Regions from separate parts of the Pandoraea sp. LA3 genome, predicted to be linked through region 3. Evidence: predicted binding sites of a transcription regulator. Region 3 holds the regulator's gene; each other region holds the start of a gene.
What was found. Region 3 encodes FNR, which switches genes on or off when oxygen is low (the NO sensors DNR and NnrR bind a similar motif). Its sites were predicted from a motif close to TTGATNNNNATCAA; they were not measured.
Positions count from the first base shown of each region.

Region 1: the regulator FNR is predicted to act here: its motif matches at 4,267-4,280, upstream of C5N93_RS14345 (OmpW family outer membrane protein).
Region 2: the regulator FNR is predicted to act here: its motif matches at 2,820-2,833, upstream of yiaY (L-threonine dehydrogenase).

Region 1 is NZ_PTPY01000034.1:29,991-35,835, reverse strand. It holds gene C5N93_RS14360 (cytochrome b) at 1-195, shown strand, start outside; gene C5N93_RS14355 (TonB-dependent receptor) at 304-2,577, opposite strand; gene C5N93_RS14350 (DUF2946 family protein) at 2,771-3,277, opposite strand; gene C5N93_RS14345 (OmpW family outer membrane protein) at 3,519-4,205, opposite strand; gene C5N93_RS14340 (transglycosylase domain-containing protein) at 4,574-5,845, shown strand, end outside.
Region 2 is NZ_PTPY01000012.1:27,352-33,196, reverse strand. It holds gene C5N93_RS00540 (MFS transporter) at 108-1,466, shown strand; gene yiaY (L-threonine dehydrogenase) at 1,536-2,684, opposite strand; gene C5N93_RS00530 (aldehyde dehydrogenase family protein) at 2,873-4,393, opposite strand; gene C5N93_RS00525 (sigma-54-dependent Fis family transcriptional regulator) at 4,729-5,845, shown strand, end outside.
Region 3 is NZ_PTPY01000023.1:25,836-31,680, reverse strand. It holds gene C5N93_RS05265 (pseudouridine synthase) at 1-1,048, opposite strand, end outside; gene scpB (SMC-Scp complex subunit ScpB) at 1,229-2,512, opposite strand; gene fnr (fumarate/nitrate reduction transcriptional regulator Fnr) at 2,853-3,599, shown strand; gene C5N93_RS05250 (nuclear transport factor 2 family protein) at 4,042-4,464, shown strand; gene C5N93_RS05245 (LysR family transcriptional regulator) at 4,489-5,424, opposite strand; gene C5N93_RS05240 (zinc-binding alcohol dehydrogenase family protein) at 5,567-5,845, shown strand, end outside.

The DNA.
Region 1 (5,845 bases), on a different contig from region 3:
CATGTCCTCACGATTCCGGGGCTGGATATCGCGCTGCCGCAGTTCGTGGGGAAGGACGTTGAACTGCGCCGCTCCATCAAAGAGATTCACGAGACGCTGGGAAGCGCGTTTTATTGGGTGATAGGCCTGCACGCCCTGGCGGCGCTATGGCACCACTACTTCCGTCGCGACGACACGCTGCGTCGCATGATGTAACGCCAGTTGTCCTGTCGACCGAAAGCGGGCGACGTGCAACGCCGTGAACGACGTTGCACATCGCGGATGCCCTCAGCCGGCGCTTGCCGAACCAGCGCCAGCCATCGATCAAAACGCGAACCTGACACCCGCGAACACACTGCGCCCGTCACCCGGATAGAACACGGCAGTGTTGGCGGTCCGGGCATCGGTCACGGTGCTGAAGTCCGAGACGTAGCGCTTGTCGGTCAGATTGCGTGCGTCGACGTAGAACGTCACGCCGCGTTGCACCAGATACGACGCCTGCAAGCCGATCAGCGTGTACCCGGGCACGCGCATCGTGTTGGCATAGTCGACCCACGCGCCGGTCGGCACCCAGTCCAGCGATGCCGCAATCTGGAAGCGGTTCGTGAGCGCGTAACCCAGGGTCGTGCGCAGCACTTGCGTCGGCACGCCGGCGATGCGGTTGTTGCCGTATTGCGGATCGTCGCGGAAACGGAAATCGCTGTAGTTCCAGATTTGCGACAGCGTGATGCGATCGCCGGTGGCCACGACGTTCTTTAACAAATCGACAGATGCACCGACTTCAAGGCCTTGCAATACCGTCTTGTTCGCGTTGAACGTGGACGCCGGAACGTCAGGGTTCGTCGTGTACTGAAGCAGTTGATCGCGCACGAGCGAGCGGTAGGCGGTGACGTCCCACGCTACGCGATCGAGCTTGCCTCGGGTGCCGGCTTCGATCGTCCACGCATGCTGCGAAGCCAGCGGCACGAAGCGCGATGTCGCCCCGAAGGTTTGCGAGAGGTCGGTGAAGTCCGGCACGTCGGCGCTGCGCGTCACGTCGATGAAAGCCTGGATGTCTTTGCGCGGCTCCCAGATCAGGCCGATCTTCGGGTTGACGCCGGAGTAGGCGGCGCTTGTCGACCGGTAATTCGCATCCCCCGGCAGACCCCCGTAGTCGATGTACTGACGAACGTCGCGATAGGCCTTGGCGCCGACCATCAGGCCCAGCGTGGGCAGGAAGAACAGACGGTTCTCGAAATACGCTTCGTAGTTGTAGGCACTCTGACGGGAGTCGAGCGTTTGCGCGCCGCGATTACCGTTCACGTTCACATACTGATCCGCCTTCGTGTTGCCACCGAAGAAGCGCGCGCCCACGATCAGGTCGTTGCGCATGCCCGCAAGCGTCAGGTTGGCGGTGTAGCGCGGTGCGACGCCGTAGGTCCAGCCGTCCTGATCGATGACCTGGAAGATCGGGTGGTACAGGCTCTTGTGAATGACCCACGAGGCGATGTCGAGTTGGCCGACGTCGAACCGGATGGTCGTCAGGTTGCCGAGCCGCTCGGTGCGGGTGTTACGCGCCTGATCCCCGGAGACGGCCGAAGCGGCGGCCTTCGTGGGATTGTTGAGCGCGTCGAACAGAGACAACGTGCCGGGCAGCTTCTGATCGACGATGTACGCGCCGAAGAAGAATCGCGTCTCCACGCGTGGCGAGAACTTATAGCCGATGTTGGCGTTGATCTGGGCGTAGTTGCCTTTGGCGTGGTCACGGTAACCGTCCGAGCGGTTGAGCGTGACGGTGGCCAGCGCGTCGAGCGGTCCGAAGATTCGCGACATCTGGCCACTGGCCCGCACGGTGCCGAAGCTGCCGCCTTCGAGACGGAACTGGTTGGGCGCCTCTGCGGTGTAGGCCGTGGGGGTCACAAAGTTGAGTGCGCCGCCGAGCGTCGTGGCGCCGTAGGTGAGGCCGTTGCCGCCCTTGTAGATCTCGGTCGAGCGCAGCCCCATCGGGTCGATCTGGTAGTAATCGCCGCTGCCGTCGGCCGAGTTCGTTGGAATGCCGTCTTGCAGGATTTCGAGGCCACGGACATGGTAGCCGCGTGCAATGCCCGAGCCGCGAATCGACACGCGCAACTCCTGGCCATACCGGTTCTGCACGAACACGCCGGGACTGTCCTTCAACACGTCGCGCAGGTTGAAAGCGTAAGTGTTCTGGTAGCTGTCGGCGTCGACGAAACCGACCGAACCCGCCGTCTGGAAAAGGTTGGCCCTCTGCTCCTCGACGCTCGGTGACGTGAGCGATTCCGCGGGCGCTACGACGTTTGTGGCGGGCAACGTCGCCACGGGGGCAGCGGCGCTTCCCGGAGCGGCCGGGACGGTCGTCTGCGCCAGTAGTAGCGGGGACGCTTCCGTCGGCGCAGCCGCTGCTGCGCCGGGTACGAACGCGGTCGTGTAACTGTCAGTGTGTTTGCCGGTGTGCGTCGAGGCGTGCGTCGCATCGACGGCGACGCTCAGACCGGTGGTTGCCGGATCGTTAGTGAGTGCGTGTGCGGTGCTGCCCAGCGAGGCCAGGGCGAGCGCGATGGCCGTTTGCAACGGCTTCTGCGTCGTGGAACGTGACATGAATGTCTCTCTCGCGACCGTACGACGGTCGCCTGATGAACGTGGGGTGACGAGCGCAACTGATGTGTCCCTGGCAGGCGCGGCATGCGGCACATCCACGCGGGATGCGCGCACGACAACGCGAGCTATCGGAACTCAGTGCGCACGACAGACGCCACCGGCATCGACAGGCAATGCGCGGAGGCAGTAACGATCAGGCGGAGAGAGACGGCGGGGCACGCGCTAAGGCGTCGGAGAAACGGGCGCGCGGATCGTGCGACACCGGTGCCCGGGGGGCGGCAGCGATGCCAGTCTGCGCGGCAGGCGGGGGGGTATGAAAATCGGTTGTGACGAGCGGTTGATGCGCCCAGAGCGCGCAATAGCCGCACTTTTCCCAGTGGTCTTCGGAGGCGAGGGAATGGTCTGCGCCACCGTGGCTGCTATGCAGGCCCGCCGGTTGGGCCTGTGCGGGCGGCGCCTGGGCGTCGTCGTGACCAGTGTGCCCGTCGTGCGTCGGCTGACGTTGGGCGTCAGCACGCGGCGTGGTCTTCGTCCCGAGCGCCGTTTGTGCCGTTTGCGTGCCCTGCACCGTGCAATAGACCGCAAACGGGTCCTGCTGCATGGCGGCACGCCATTGCGCAATCGCAGGCATGAGCGCGGCCAGCAGGATCGCCAGCAGGGCGATCCCGATTGCGACGCGATGCTGACGGAGCTTGCGCATGCCTTGGCCGGGTTCAGGGAAATTGGCGAAACCGAAGGCGTCGCGCGATGACGCGATAACGTGATGACGCTATCGGATAAGCGCGGCGCTCAGGGAACCAGGCATTGTAGGTGCTGTCGTCTTGCGGCGTAAATGCTTTGCGTTCGCATGTAGGGAGGACGCGACAATTTGACGCATCGACGCCCGGAACCAAAAAAGAGGGCGCCACGGCCCCCCAGCGCGTGGCGCCCTACACCGGCTATCAGAACTTCATCCCGACACCGACGCCGACGATGAGCGGATCGATGTGAAGGGTGCCGAGATCAGTGCCTGCGAGCGAGGTATCCGTCTTCATCCAGATTTTCTTGATGTCGATGTTGAAGAACAGGTTTTTCGTCATCTGAATATCGACCCCGGCTTGCAGGGCCGGACCTACGCTGTGGTTCTTGATGTCGATGGGCGTGCCGCCCGCGTTCAGATTGCTATTCCAGAAGCGCGTGTAGTTGATCCCCGCGCCGACATACGGACGGACCTTGCCTGCGTGATTGAAGTGGTACTGCAACAGCAGCGTCGGCGGCAGGACGTTGACACCGCCCAGATGCCCGAGGTTCGACGTGAGCTGGTGACGCGACATGCCCAGAATGAGTTCGACGCCGACGTTGTCGAGAATCATGTACGTGAAGTCGAGCTCCGGCACGATGGCATTGTTCACCGTGACGCCGAGCGTCGGCAGCACGCTGCCGCTTGCGTGGGAGTCGGGCATGATGCCGATCGCGCGCACGCGGGCGAGGATGTCTCCGGCGTAAATGCCTTGTGAACTGTCCTTGATGAAGCCGAAGGTCTTCGGGGTGTCGGGCGTGGGGCTTTGCGCGGCGGCCGGTGCGCTGAACAGGCCGGCCCCGGCAACCAGTGCGGCTGCGATGGCCGCGGCGCCGAGTGAGTGCTTCATGATGTTTTCCAAAGTCGTGAGTGAGCACGAGCGATGGTAGAAGCCTGCGGCGTTGCCGAATTTGATGCGCGTCAAGCAAGGGGAAACGCGAGCGCCGTGTGCGACAAACTGTCGCGAACGCGGTGAGGTGCGGCGTTGTGACACGTGATTCCGACCCACGACAATGTCATGGCGATGGTCGACGTGTGTCGGCGAGAGACATCGGTCCCGGCCGATGCCGACACGGCCCTCATCGCTCGTCCGCCGGGCAGGCCTGCCGGTTTTGGTAGGATGCGGACTTTGCCACGCTGTCCCTCATCGTGAAGCGCCCGATTTCGTCGCTGTTTTCATCGTTGTTGCAGACCGTCGCCCAGGCGGGCCGGTATGGTCTGCGACTGTTGCAGCCGCTGCATCCTTACGCCGCACGCGGCTGGTATCACCTGCGTCACCCCACGCGCCGCGGGGTGCTGATCGCCATTGCCGCGTTGCCGTGTCTGCTCGTCGCCTACACGCTGATCCTGATTCCGTTCACGCCGAGCATTCGCGATATCCGGCGCGCGAAGATCGACCAGCCCGCGCAAGTGTTGTCTGCCGACGGCAAAGTACTCGCCGAATTCCGGCCGTCGAATCGCGAATGGGTGTCGCTCAAGGATGTGTCGCCCAATGTCGTGAAGGCGCTGGTGTCGACCGAAGACCATCGCTTCTACGAGCACCACGGCATCGACCTCAAGCGCACGGCAGGGGCGGCGCTTCGTACGTTCTCCGGCGATCGTCAGGGCGGCTCGACGATCACGCAGCAGCTCGCGCGTAATCTGTACCCCGACGATATCGGTCGTGCCCCGACGCTGACACGCAAGATCAAGGAAGCCATCACGGCCCTCAAGATCGAAGCGCTGTACACCAAGCCCGAGATTCTCGAGACGTACCTGAACACGGTGCCGTTCCTGTACAACGCGTACGGCATCGAAATGGCTGCCCGCACCTACTTCGACAAGTCGGCCGATCAGTTGGATGTCGTCGAAGCCGCCACGCTCGTCGGCATGCTCAAGGGCAACAGCTACTACAACCCGGTGATCAATCCCGAGCGGGCGCTGCAACGCCGTAACACCGTGCTCGCGCAGATGGTCAAGTTCGGCGATCTCGATGCGTCGAAACTCGCCGCGCTGCAAAAGCGTCCGCTGCGCATCGACTTCGAGCGTCAGACGGAAGAACCCGGCCCCGCGCCGCACTTCGCGCAGCAACTGCGCAAATGGCTGATCGGCTGGGCGGATCGCAACGACTACAACATCTACTCCGACGGTCTGGTGGTGCACACCACCATCGATTCGCGTTTGCAGACGATGGCGACGCAGGCGCTCACGCGTCAGGCGAATCAGTTGCAGACGATTGCCGATGCGAACTGGTCGGCGCGCGGCGGCTGGCGTGACAGCACGGCACTCGTGCAGACGTTTGTGAGGGAGTCGGCGGAGTATCGCAACGCGGTTGCGGCGGGTGAAGCGCCTGAAGCGGTCATGAAGCGCCTGTTCGCCGACAAGACGTTCATGCAGAACCTGCGCGCGACGAAGACACGTTTGCAGGCGGGGTTCCTCGCTGTCGATCCGCGTACGGGGGAGATTCGTGCGTGGGTGGGTAGCCGCGACTTTACGACGGACCCGTTCGAT
Region 2 (5,845 bases), on a different contig from region 3:
AGACCTCGATCGAACCGTTAGCCGATCACATCACGACATCGACGTATCACACCGCGCGCGGCCGAAAGAATGCGCGTCGGACCATGCTGCTCCGGGGAGGAGTCGAAATGAACCCACCGTTACCTTCGCGCGCTGGCGACGCAAGCCACACGTTTGCGAATTCATCGCAGGACATGCTCGATCCGATCTACAAGAAGATCATGTGGCGGATCATCCCGTTCATCTTCGTGCTGTGGATGCTGGCGTGGATCGATCGCGTCAACGTGGGCTTCGCGAAGTTGCAGATGCAGCAGGATCTCGGCTTTAGCGAGACGGTGTACGGCATTGGCGCGGGCATCTTCTTTCTCGGCTACTTCTTTCTGGAGATTCCGAGCAACTGGCTGCTGTTGCGCATTGGTGCGCGGCGTACGCTCGCACGCATTACGCTGGGCTGGGGCACGATTTGCGTGCTCATGATGTTCACGCACTCGCCGGCCTACTTCTATGTGATGCGGTTCCTGCTGGGCGCGTTCGAAGCGGGCTTTCAGCCGGGCGTACTCCTTTATCTGACGTTCTGGTTTCCGGCGCACCGTCGCGCGAAAGCGTTTGCGTGGTTCATCTCGGCGTCGGCGGTCTCGTCGGTCGTGGGCGCACCGCTGGCCGGCGCGATTCTGAACGGCATGCATGGCGTGAACGGTTGGGCAGGGTGGCAATGGCTGTTCCTGCTCGAAGGGGTGCCGACGGTACTCGCCGGGATTCTGGCGGTGTGGTTCCTCGTCGACAAGCCCGAACAGGCAAGCTGGCTGTCCGAACAGGAAAAGCGTCTGCTTCAGGCCGATCTGGAAAAGGACCGCAAGAGCGCGGGAAAACGTGAGCACAGCTTCATGCTGGCCGTGCGCAGCCCGAAGCTGTGGCTGCTCACGGGCATCTACTTCGGGATCGTGGCGGCTAATGCGACGCTGTCGTTCTTCGCGCCGACCATCGTGCGTGCGCTGGGACCGACGAATCCGTTGCACATCGGGTTGCTCGTGGGGGTGATGTACGTGTTCGGCGCGATCTTCCAGATCGCCATCGGCTACAGCGCAGACAAGCGACGCGAAGCGCGCATGCATTGTGCGATCCCGGTGTTCGTGGGGGCGTGCGGACTGGCGGGTGTCGGGTGGTTCGCCGGGAGCAACGGTGTGGCGGCCTTCCTGTGCCTCGTGGTTGCGGTGTCGGGCACGATGGGGGCGATCCCGGTGTTCTGGCAGTTGCCGAACGCTTATCTCGCGGGCGGTGCCGCGGCGATGGGCGTGGCGTTCATCAACTCGGTAGCGAATCTGGCCGGGTTCGGTTCGCCGTATCTGCTGGGCATCGTCAAGGACACGACGGGAAGCTTCAACGGCGGCCTCTGGATCGTGGCGGCGCTCGAAGCGTTCGTCGCCGTGTTGATCTGGTGGCGGATGCGTCGGCGCGAGCCGGTTCCGGGCGCTCAGGCGATGGCCTGAAAGGTAACAAAAAAGGGCTACGTGACGTCACGTAGCCCATGTTCGTTTCAACTGCTCAGTCGCTGCCCATCAAAACGCCTGCAAGAAAATGGCTTCGATTTCCGCCTGCTCGGCACGACGCGGGTTCGTGAAGCCACAGGCGTCCTGCATGGCGTTGGCCGCCAGCGTGGGCACGTCGGCCTCCTTCGCGCCCAGTTCTGCGAGACCCGACGGAATGCCGATGTCCTTCGACAGACGGCGGATCGCGGCAATCGCGACCTTCGCGCCCTCTTCGTCGCTCAAGCCATCGACCTTCTCGCCCATCGCCTGCGCGATGTCCTTCAGACGCCCGGCGCTGGTGCTCGCGTTGAACGCTTCCACGTGCGGCAGCAATACGGCATTACACACGCCGTGCGGCAAATCGTAGAACCCGCCCAACTGGTGCGCCATCGCGTGCACATAGCCCAACGACGCATTGTTGAACGCCATGCCCGCCAGGAACTGCGCGTATGCCATGTTCTCGCGTGCGGTCATGTCATCGCCGTGCGACACCGCGCGCCGCAGGTTCTGCGAGATCAGCGTAACGGCCTTGAGCGCGCACGCATCGGTAATCGGGGTGGCTGCTGTCGATACGTAGGCTTCGGTCGCGTGGGTCAGGGCGTCCATGCCGGTCGCCGCCGTGAGGCCCTTCGGCATCGCCGCCATCAGTGCCGGATCGTTGACCGACAGCAACGGCGTGACGTTACGGTCGACGATGGCCATCTTCACATGCCGCTTTTCGTCCGTGATGATGCAAAACCGTGTCATTTCGCTCGCCGTGCCCGCTGTCGTGTTGATGGCGACGAGCGGCAATTGCGGTTTCTTCGAGCGGTCGACACCCTCGTAATCCGAGATATGGCCGCCGTTGGCCGCGCACAACGCGATGCCCTTTGCGCAGTCGTGCGGCGAGCCGCCGCCGAGCGAGATCACGAAGTCGCACTGGTTCTGTTTGAGGATCGCCAGACCGGCTTCAACGTTGGCGACGGTCGGGTTCGGCTTCGCGCCGTCGAACAACACCGACTGAATGTCTTGCCGCGTCAGCAGCTTCGCAACCTTCTCGGCTACGCCCGCTTTGGCGAGGCCGGCGTCGGTCACGATCAGGGCGCGACGGAAATGGTATTGGCGCAGGGCGGCCATCGCTTCGCCGAGGCTGCCGACGCCCATCATGTTGACGGCGGGAATGAAGAATGTCGTGCTCATCGTCATGCTCCTTGTTTGTTCTGTGAGGGGCACACCGCGTGCGCGCTAAGGCGCACAGCAGGGAGGATGCGCGGTGCCCAGAATCATCTTTCGCAGGCATCAAAGACAGCATCGCACTCGTCATGCGATGCGTCTTTGATCTGCTGCAAGGTCAAGCGGAACTAGAGGCACTACTCGGGACGTTCGACTCAGAAGAAGCCGAGCGGATTGACGTCGTAACTCACGAGCAGATTCTTCGTCTGCTGATAGTGATCGAGCATCATCTTGTGCGTTTCACGGCCGATGCCCGACTTCTTGTAACCACCGAACGCCGCGTGCGCCGGATAAAGGTGATAGCAGTTGGTCCAGACGCGTCCGGCCTGAATGCTGCGGCCCATGCGATAAGCGCGATTGATGTCGCGTGTCCACACGCCTGCGCCGAGTCCGAACTCCGTATCGTTCGCGATGGCGAGCGCTTCGGCTTCGTCCTTGAATGTCGTTACACCGACGACCGGACCGAAGATTTCTTCCTGGAACACACGCATGCGGTTATCGCCCTTGAGCAGCGTCGGCTGGATGTAGAAGCCGGTGGCGAGCGGTCCGTCCAGCGTCTCGATCCCTCCGCCCGTGAGCACCTGTGCGCCTTCCTTGCGCGCGATGTCGAGGTACGTGAGGATCTTGTCGAATTGCTGCTGCGAGGCCTGTGCGCCGACGGCTGTGTCGGTGTCGAGCGGATCGCCGCGCTTGATGCGCTCGACACGCTTCATCACCACTTCCATGAACGGCTCGTAGATCGATTCCTGCACCAGCGCGCGCGACGGGCAGGTGCACACCTCACCCTGATTGAGGAAGCCCAGCACGAGACCTTCTGCGGCCTTTTCCACGAACTCGGGCTCGCCGCGCATGATGTCGTCGAAGAAGATGTTCGGCGACTTGCCGCCCAGCTCGACCGTACTCGGAATCAGGTTGGCGGCGGCACGCGTGAGGATGTGGTTCCCGACCGGTGTCGATCCGGTGAACGCGATCTTGGCGATGCGCTTGCTCGTCGCCAGCGCCTCGCCGGCCTCCTTGCCGAAACCCTGCACGATGTTGAGCACGCCGGGCGGCAGCAGGTCGCCGACCAGTTCGGCGAACAGCGTGATCGTGAGCGGCGTTTGCTCGGCGGGCTTGAGCACCACGCAGTTTCCGGCGGCGAGCGCCGGTGCGAGCTTCCACGCGGCCATCAGTAGCGGGAAATTCCACGGAATGATCTGACCGACGACACCCAGCGGCTCATGGAAGTGATACGCGGCCGTATGCTCGTCGATCTCGGCGGCGGTGCCTTCCTGTGCGCGGATGCACCCGGCGAAATAGCGGAAGTGGTCGACGGCGAGCGGCAGGTCGGCAGCGAGCGTTTCGCGCACCGGTTTGCCGTTATCCCACGTCTCCGCCACGGCGAAGCGCTCCAGTTGCGATTCGAGACGATCGGCAATCTGCAACAGAATGCGCGAGCGCGCCTGAACGGACGTCTTCCCCCATTTGGCGGCCGCGGCGTGTGCCGCATCGAGCGCCAGTTCGATATCGGCGCCATTGGAGCGCGGGAATTCGCCGATGACTGCGCCGGTCACGGGCGAGGTGTTGACGAAGTAACGACCCTCCACCGGGGGCACGAATTTGCCGCCGATGAAGTTCTCGTAACGCGGTTGCAGGGTCAGCAGGGCACCGGGTGTGCCGGGAGGCGTGTATCGCATGTTGTGTCTCCGGATATCGTTGTGTTGGCAGCCGGTCGTTCGCCGGCCACGCCAGAGGCACCAAGCAAGTCGCGGGCCACCCGGGCCGGATCTCGCGTTGACGCCGGTCCGCCCGCTTTTTCGGCGCGTGTTGCGGTGCAACGTGTGCCGAATCCGTGACACGTTTGTCCCGTCCCGTGACACCCTCTGTATCGCGGGCGTGACAGCCTGCCCGAGGCCCTCAATCGGCTGGCGCCTTCCGATTGACATCGCGCATTGCAAACGCCCCCGGCATGGGAGATGCTTCGGGAACGACGACAAGATCATCAGATCACCCGGCACGGGGGAGACGACCAATGCCACCAACTACCGAGTCCGCACACGCGCGTCGTGTGCTGAGTGTCGCGCAGGGCCAGCCGCCGGCGGGCGGCCCTGCGACCGATCCGAACATCGCCAGCTCGTGGCGACGCTGTCTCGACACGCACGCACTCGATCCGGGCGCGCGCATGGCGCCGCGCGTGCTCGAATCGTCGCAACTTCGTGAGCGGCGTAGCGCGATGGAGCGCCTGCGTCATGTCTCCATGCCCGTGCTGGAACGGTTGCAGCGTCAGTTGATGAATCCGCGTCAGGCGGTGCTGTTGACGGCGCCGGATGGCGTGATCGTGGATTCCCGCCTGCACGACGGCACGCGTGACGCCTTTCACCGCGCCGGTCTGTGGCCCGGGGCGGACTGGAGCGAGTCGTGCGAGGGCACGAACGGTATCGGGACGTGTGCCGTCGAGCGAGCGCCCGTCATCATCTGCCAGCAGGATCACTTCCGCGCGCTGCACACGCCGCTCACCTGCACGGCGAGTCCGGTATTCGCGCCGCAGGGCGATCTGCTAGCGGTGATCGATGTGTCGTCCACGACGGCAGACGTCACGCGGCAGAGTCAGTTCCATACGCTGGCCCTCGTCAATCTTTCGGCCAAGGTCGTGGAGAGCGAGTATTTCTTTCAGCACTATCGCGACGAATGGCTGCTGCAATTGCAGGAGCAGGCCGATCATCTCGGTGGATTCGCGCAAGCCCTGCTCGCGTTCGACGATGCGGGCCGCGTGCTCGCCGCGAATCAGAGTGCGCTGAACTGTCTTGGGGCGACGCGAGAGGAGATCGTCGGCACACGGATCGACCGATGGTTTGCGCAGACGCTTGACGCGCTGGTCGCGCAGGCGCATCCGTCGCCGAGTGCCTGCTGGCCGATTCGCACGAGTGCAGGGGAAGCGCTGCTGGCGATGTTGCGTGCGCCCGCGCGTGCCAATCGTGGCTTGCCGGGGACATCGGCCACGTCGGCAACGTCGCATGTTGTATCGAAGCCCGCTGCGCGGGAGACGATCGCACCGTTCACCGATCCCGCGTTGTCACGCGCTTTTTCTCGCGCGTGCCGCGTGTTCGCGCACGACGTGCCGGTGCTGATTCGCGGCGAAACAGGCAGCG
Region 3 (5,845 bases):
AGCGCGGGTGCATGAAGCGGTTCGCCAGATCGCCCGACGTCGTCAGGATCAGCAGACCTTCCGTATTGAAGTCGAGACGCCCGACCGCGAGCCATTTGGCCGTCTTCATCGGCGGCAGACGATCAAACACCGACGTGCGCCCTTCCGGATCGGAATGGCTGACGATTTCGCCTGCCGGCTTGTGATACAGCAGCACGCGCGGCGGCTTGCTCGTGATACGGCGCTTGACGAGCTTGCCGTTGATACGAACCTGATCGGTCGGCAGAATGCGCTGGCCGATGTGAGCCGGTTCCGAGTTCACGGAGACGCGACCGGCGAGGATCAGCTCCTCCATCTCGCGACGCGAACCCATGCCGGCTTCGGCCAACACCTTATGCAGCTTCGGCGCTTCGTCGTCCGGGGACAGCACGCGACGGTCTGCCGGACGGCGGCCGCGCTGAGCGCGTGCCGAAGCCGCGTTATCGCCTTCGCCGTCTTCCGCGTCGAATCCACCCGACGTGACGAACGCGAACAGATCGCCATCCCCCGAATTGCCTGCATTGCCAGCATTGCCGGCGCCGCCCTTACCCCGCGCACCGCCAGCCGGTCCCTTGCGACCACGGCCTTGCGGCTTGCCGGACGGGCTCTGACCACCTTGGCCGCCCTGAGCGCCTTGTCCGCTCGGTCCGCCCTGCCCGCCTTGCGCACCTCGCTTCGCACGGCCGCCCGGCGCAGCGCCATTGGCGCCACCGGAGGGCTGTGGCTGCTGCGCATCGTCGCGCTTGGCGCCACGCGGCTTGCGCGAGTTCGTGCGAGCACGCCCTTGCGCCGCCGAAGGCGCACCATCGGCATCCGACGCCTGCGGCGCATCGAAGGACAACGCACCTTGCGCTGCGTCCGAACCGGCGACTTCGCCGTTATCGTCGCCTTCGCGCTTGGCCTGCTGGGCCGCACGACGGCGGGCGATCAAACTGCGCGGACCACGGCGCAAACCGCGGCGCGACGCCTTTTCATCGCCGCCCTCGCCTTCCGGCGAACGTGCATCGGCACCGGCATCGCGTGCGTGCAGGTCCTGGGATTCTTCGTTTTGTTTCAACACAACCTCATTGGAAAACGGGATCGTTGCGGGCAGGCGTAAATCGCTGCCCTGATCCGTGTTCGCACCATGAATGCGCGGCAAATGCGTGCCGCGGCTTCGTTCTTATCGCAAACGGCCCTTCGGGTGAGTACGGCGCCAGGCGCCGCCGCCTCAGGTACCGGTGACGAGATTCTTGTCGTCCCCGTCGTTCTCGTCGTCATCCAGCGCACCGGGCGTGGGCTGCCCGGCAGCGGCTTCGTTCGCTGCCGAGTCGACAGCGTGCGGGGAAACCTCTTGCGCCAACGACGCTGCGGGATCTGCCGCATGCGTCGCGCCTTCTTCCGTACCGGCGTCCTGCATATCTTGCGGCGAATCCTCGCCGACAGGAACCACAGCCTCCGATACTTCGGAAAATTCCTTGTATTGCGCGACGTCGTCATCCGACCGCTCGCCATCGAGCCCGGCCGATGCCTCGTCACGCCAATCGTCATCGCTCACATCGGCCACGCCGGACACATCGCCTTGCGGCTCGCCGTCCTGCTCACTGACGTGCGCCGATTCGTCGAGTTCCTCGGCATCCGGGGAAATTTCGGCAGACGGGCCAATTTCGGCATCGTCCGACGTATCGACGACAACGTCCGTCGCGACCGCATGCCCGGCATCCGGCGACGATTCAGGCTCGGCTTCGGCCAACACGGCGTCCAGCAAGGCCTCTTCCGTTACCGCCTCGCCAGCGTCGCCGCCAGGCGGTAACGGGCGCTGATCTTCCGGCAATCCTTGTGCGAGCGGCAGATCGTCGGCGCGTGTCTGCGCCAGCAGTGCGAGTGCTTCGGCGTCGGCGACCGGCGCATCATCAGACACCGCCTCGTCACCGTCATCCCCCTCGGCACGCTCGCCGAATTCGATGTTCTGCTGCGCGAGCAAATCGATCTGCGCCTGCGCCGCCGGATCTTCCAGCGGCGGCAGCGCATCGAGCGCGCGCAAGCCCAGATCGTCGAGGAAGTCCTTGGTCGTGGCGTACAGGCCGGGGCGTCCCGGCACGTCGCGGTGACCAATCACCTCGATCCAGCCACGATCCTCGAGCTGCTTGATGATCTGCGTATTGACCGTTACGCCGCGAATCTCTTCGATATCGCCACGCGTGACCGGCTGGCGATACGCAATGATCGCTAGCGTCTCCATCACGGCGCGCGAGTACTTCGGCGGCTTCTCCGGATTGAGGCGGTCAAGGTATTCACGCATGCGCGGACGGCTCTGGAAACGCCAGCCGGTGGCCAGTGCCACCAATTCCACACCTCGGCCATCCCATTGCACGCGGATTTCCTCGAGCAGCGCGCGCACCGTGTCACCGGACACGGCGTCATTGAAGAGCTTGCGCAGATCGCCGACCTTGAGCGGCTCCTGCGCGCAAATCAACGCGGTCTCGAGGACAAGTTTCGCCTCTTGGGTATTCATGTGCGACTAAGCAGACCGGGGGCTTGGCAACCCGGTATCAGGAATAAATGGATGCTTGGAAAACGAGAAACGGTCGTCGATCGAAAAAACAACCGCTTCGCATAAGCGCGCGCCCTTTTGTGTTCGGTCGTAGTGACGGCGGCGCGACCAGAATGCTTCGAAACGACCTGCCGGGAAAACGCCCAGGCCGATAGTGCGGCGAGACGGACGTCCGGTATGTGCGCAATTATTACTGAAACACTGACGCCCGTAAAGCATCGTCGAAACCTCGGCGTCCCGCCAGCCGAAATGGCGAGTCGACGCCTCATGGTAAACTCTCAAAATAACTTCAGGGGCCACCATGACCACCGAGATCGGTCGCATTCCCGGCAACCCCATTCCGGTTGCCCAGCCTCGTTGTTCCACCTGCTCACTGGGGCAGTTCTGCCTGCCCGTCGGCATCCCTGAGCCGGAGCTGGAACGACTTGACGCACTCGTAAGCGAGCGCCGCCGCCTCAAGAAGGGCGAAGTGCTCTATCACGCCAACGATGATCTGAACGCCGTCTACGGCATTCGTTTCGGGTCGCTCAAGAGCTGCGTCACGGCCCCCGACGGCCGCGAGCAGGTCGTCGGCTTCCACCTCCAGGGCGAGTTGATCGGTCTGGACGCCGTCGCAGACAACCATCATCCGACGACCGCCGTCGCACTGGAAGACAGCGAACTTTGCATCGCCCGCTTCAACGAGCTGGAGACGCTGTCGCGCCAGGTACCGTCGCTGCAACGCCAGTTGCATCGCCTGATGAGTCAGGAAATCCGTAACGAGCACCAGCAACTGCTTGCGCTCGGGACGATGCGTGCCGAGGAACGTCTGGCCGTATTCCTCCTGAATCTGTCGGAACGGCTGTCGGCGCGCGGTTATGCGGCGAACGAGTTCGTGCTGCGCATGAGCCGCGAAGAAATCGGAAGCTTCCTCGGTCTCAAGCTGGAGACGGTCAGCCGCCTGTTCTCGCGCTTCGCGCAGAACGGCATGATCGAAATCCGCCAGCGTCACGTCAAGATCATCGACGGCGTCGCCCTGCGCGAGCTCGCCGGCGTGCATCACTGCTGATCCGGCGTCCGGGGGCGCACGAGCGCCCCCGCTCCTGCGCCCCCTCACCGGCTCGCACTTCCCCTCACTTCCCCGCACGATTCACACGTTTCGCTCGTTTCGTTACCGTCCATCCGCTCGGACGCCACTTCTGCGTTACCGTTACCCATAAGCTACCGGCCCAGCCCGGTGGATGCCTTGCGCCAGATCAAAGGTCGCTCACCGCGCGTCCATCTGCCAGCCCCGGGCTTTCGGCACATGAGCCAATCCGGCGCCCGCAAGCACCGCCGGGCAAATCAGCCCCCTGCTGCCCGCCATGACGACCCGCGGCGACGCCAATCCGTCACGCGTTCGACAAGCCCGGGCAAACCCTCCATAATCGGCGCGTTCACCACGCGGCACATCCGCCGGGCGGTGTTTCGAGCGTTGGACCCCGACGGAGGCCGTCGTTATGCCCGCAACCATATTTCTTAGCCCGGAAGACGCCGAGCACGCGTTCTACGAAGCGTTGCGTGCCGGCGACACCGATACGCTGATGGATGTCTGGTCGGAAGACGAGGAAGTCGTCTGCATCCATCCCTCGGGCCCCCGCCAGGTCGGCCCCGCGGCCGTACGCGCGAGTTGGCGGCAAATTCTTACCAAAGGCGGCCTTCAGGTGACGGTCAGCCACCTTCAGGTCGCGCACAACCCGTTGTGCGCCGTCCATAACGTGCTTGAGCAGATCCAGGTCGAAACCCGTCCGGAAGCTCGGTATGCGTTCGTGCTGGCAACCAACGTCTACCTGAAGGAGGCAGACGGCTGGCGGCTCGTGTTGCACCACGCCAGCCCCGCCATCGGCCACGAGGATACGGGCACGCAATTGCCTCGTACCCATCGTCTACATTGAGGCGCACCCCGCCACGTCACCACGTCACCGTCTCAACGCGGTTCCGTGGTCGACGCCAGCCTCCACATCCCAATACGGCACGGGACCGAAACGTTCCTGTAGAAATTCGATGAGCGCATGGGTTTTCGGCGGCACGAAAGCCCGGCTCGGATAGACGGCCCAGATGGCGACCTCCTCCGCCAGCGGGTACGCGGGCAGCACCGGCACGAGTTCGCCGCGCTTCAAATACGCCCCGATATCCCACGTCGACTTGAGCGCAATGCCGATGCCGGCGAGTACCGCGTCGCGCAACACCTCGCCGTTATCGGAAGCCAGGCGCCCGCTCACGCGCACATTCAACGTGCCGCCCGGCGTCACGAAGCGCCAGTCACGCTGGTCCCCGAGAATCAGACAGTCGTGAGCGGCGAGATCCCCCGGATGCCGCGGCGTGCCGTGCGCCGCAAGATAGGCGGGAGACGCACACAACGTGCGCGTATTCGACGCGAGCTTTCGGGCGACCAGCGTCGAATCCCGCAGGGCGCCGACACGGATGGCGAGATCCACCCCCTCCTCCAGCAGGTCGACGACACGGTCCGTGAGCCGAAAATCCAGTGAAATCCCGGGATAGCGCTCGAGAAACGCCGGCAACGCGGGCGAGACGTGCTGCCGCCCGAACGAAGACGAGCACGACACCCGCAAACGCCCTTGTGGCGCAGCCAGCCCTTGCCCGACGCTCGCCAGCGCCTGCGCTTCGGCTGCGAGCAACGCCTGCGCCTGCAGCAGGAACACCTCGCCCTCCTGTGTGAGCGCGACGCGCCGCGTCGTCCGGTGCAGCAAGCGGGCGCCCAGCGCGGTCTCCAGTTGCACCAGACGCGTGCTGGCCGCCGCCGGGGACAACCCCCGCTCGCGCCCCGCCGCCGACACGTTTCCCAGCGCGGCAACCCGAACGAACAACGCTACGGTATCGAGGTCCAATGACATTTATCGGAATTTCCAAAAAATCTTTTCCGCATTATCCGAATTATCAAAGCAATCGACTAGCCGTAATCTCTCGTTATCGGATCCGGCACGTCGCCAGTTCGCCACAAGGCGGGCGACGGGCCACCACTTCAGGAGAAAGCAGATGAAAGCCATTGGATTGACACGTTACCTGCCGATCGACGACCCGAAGTCGCTCGAAGACATCGAACTCCCCACCCCGACGCCCGCCGGCCGAGACGTGCTGGTCAAGGTCGAAGCCATTTCCGTCAATCCGGTCGACACCAAGGTGCGCGCCCCGAAGGACAAGACCGAATCCGCACCGCGCGTGCTGGGCTGGGACGCCGCCGGCACCGTCGCCGCCGTCGGGCCGGACGTGACCCTATTCAAGGTCGGCGACCCGGTCTACTACGCCGGCAGCATC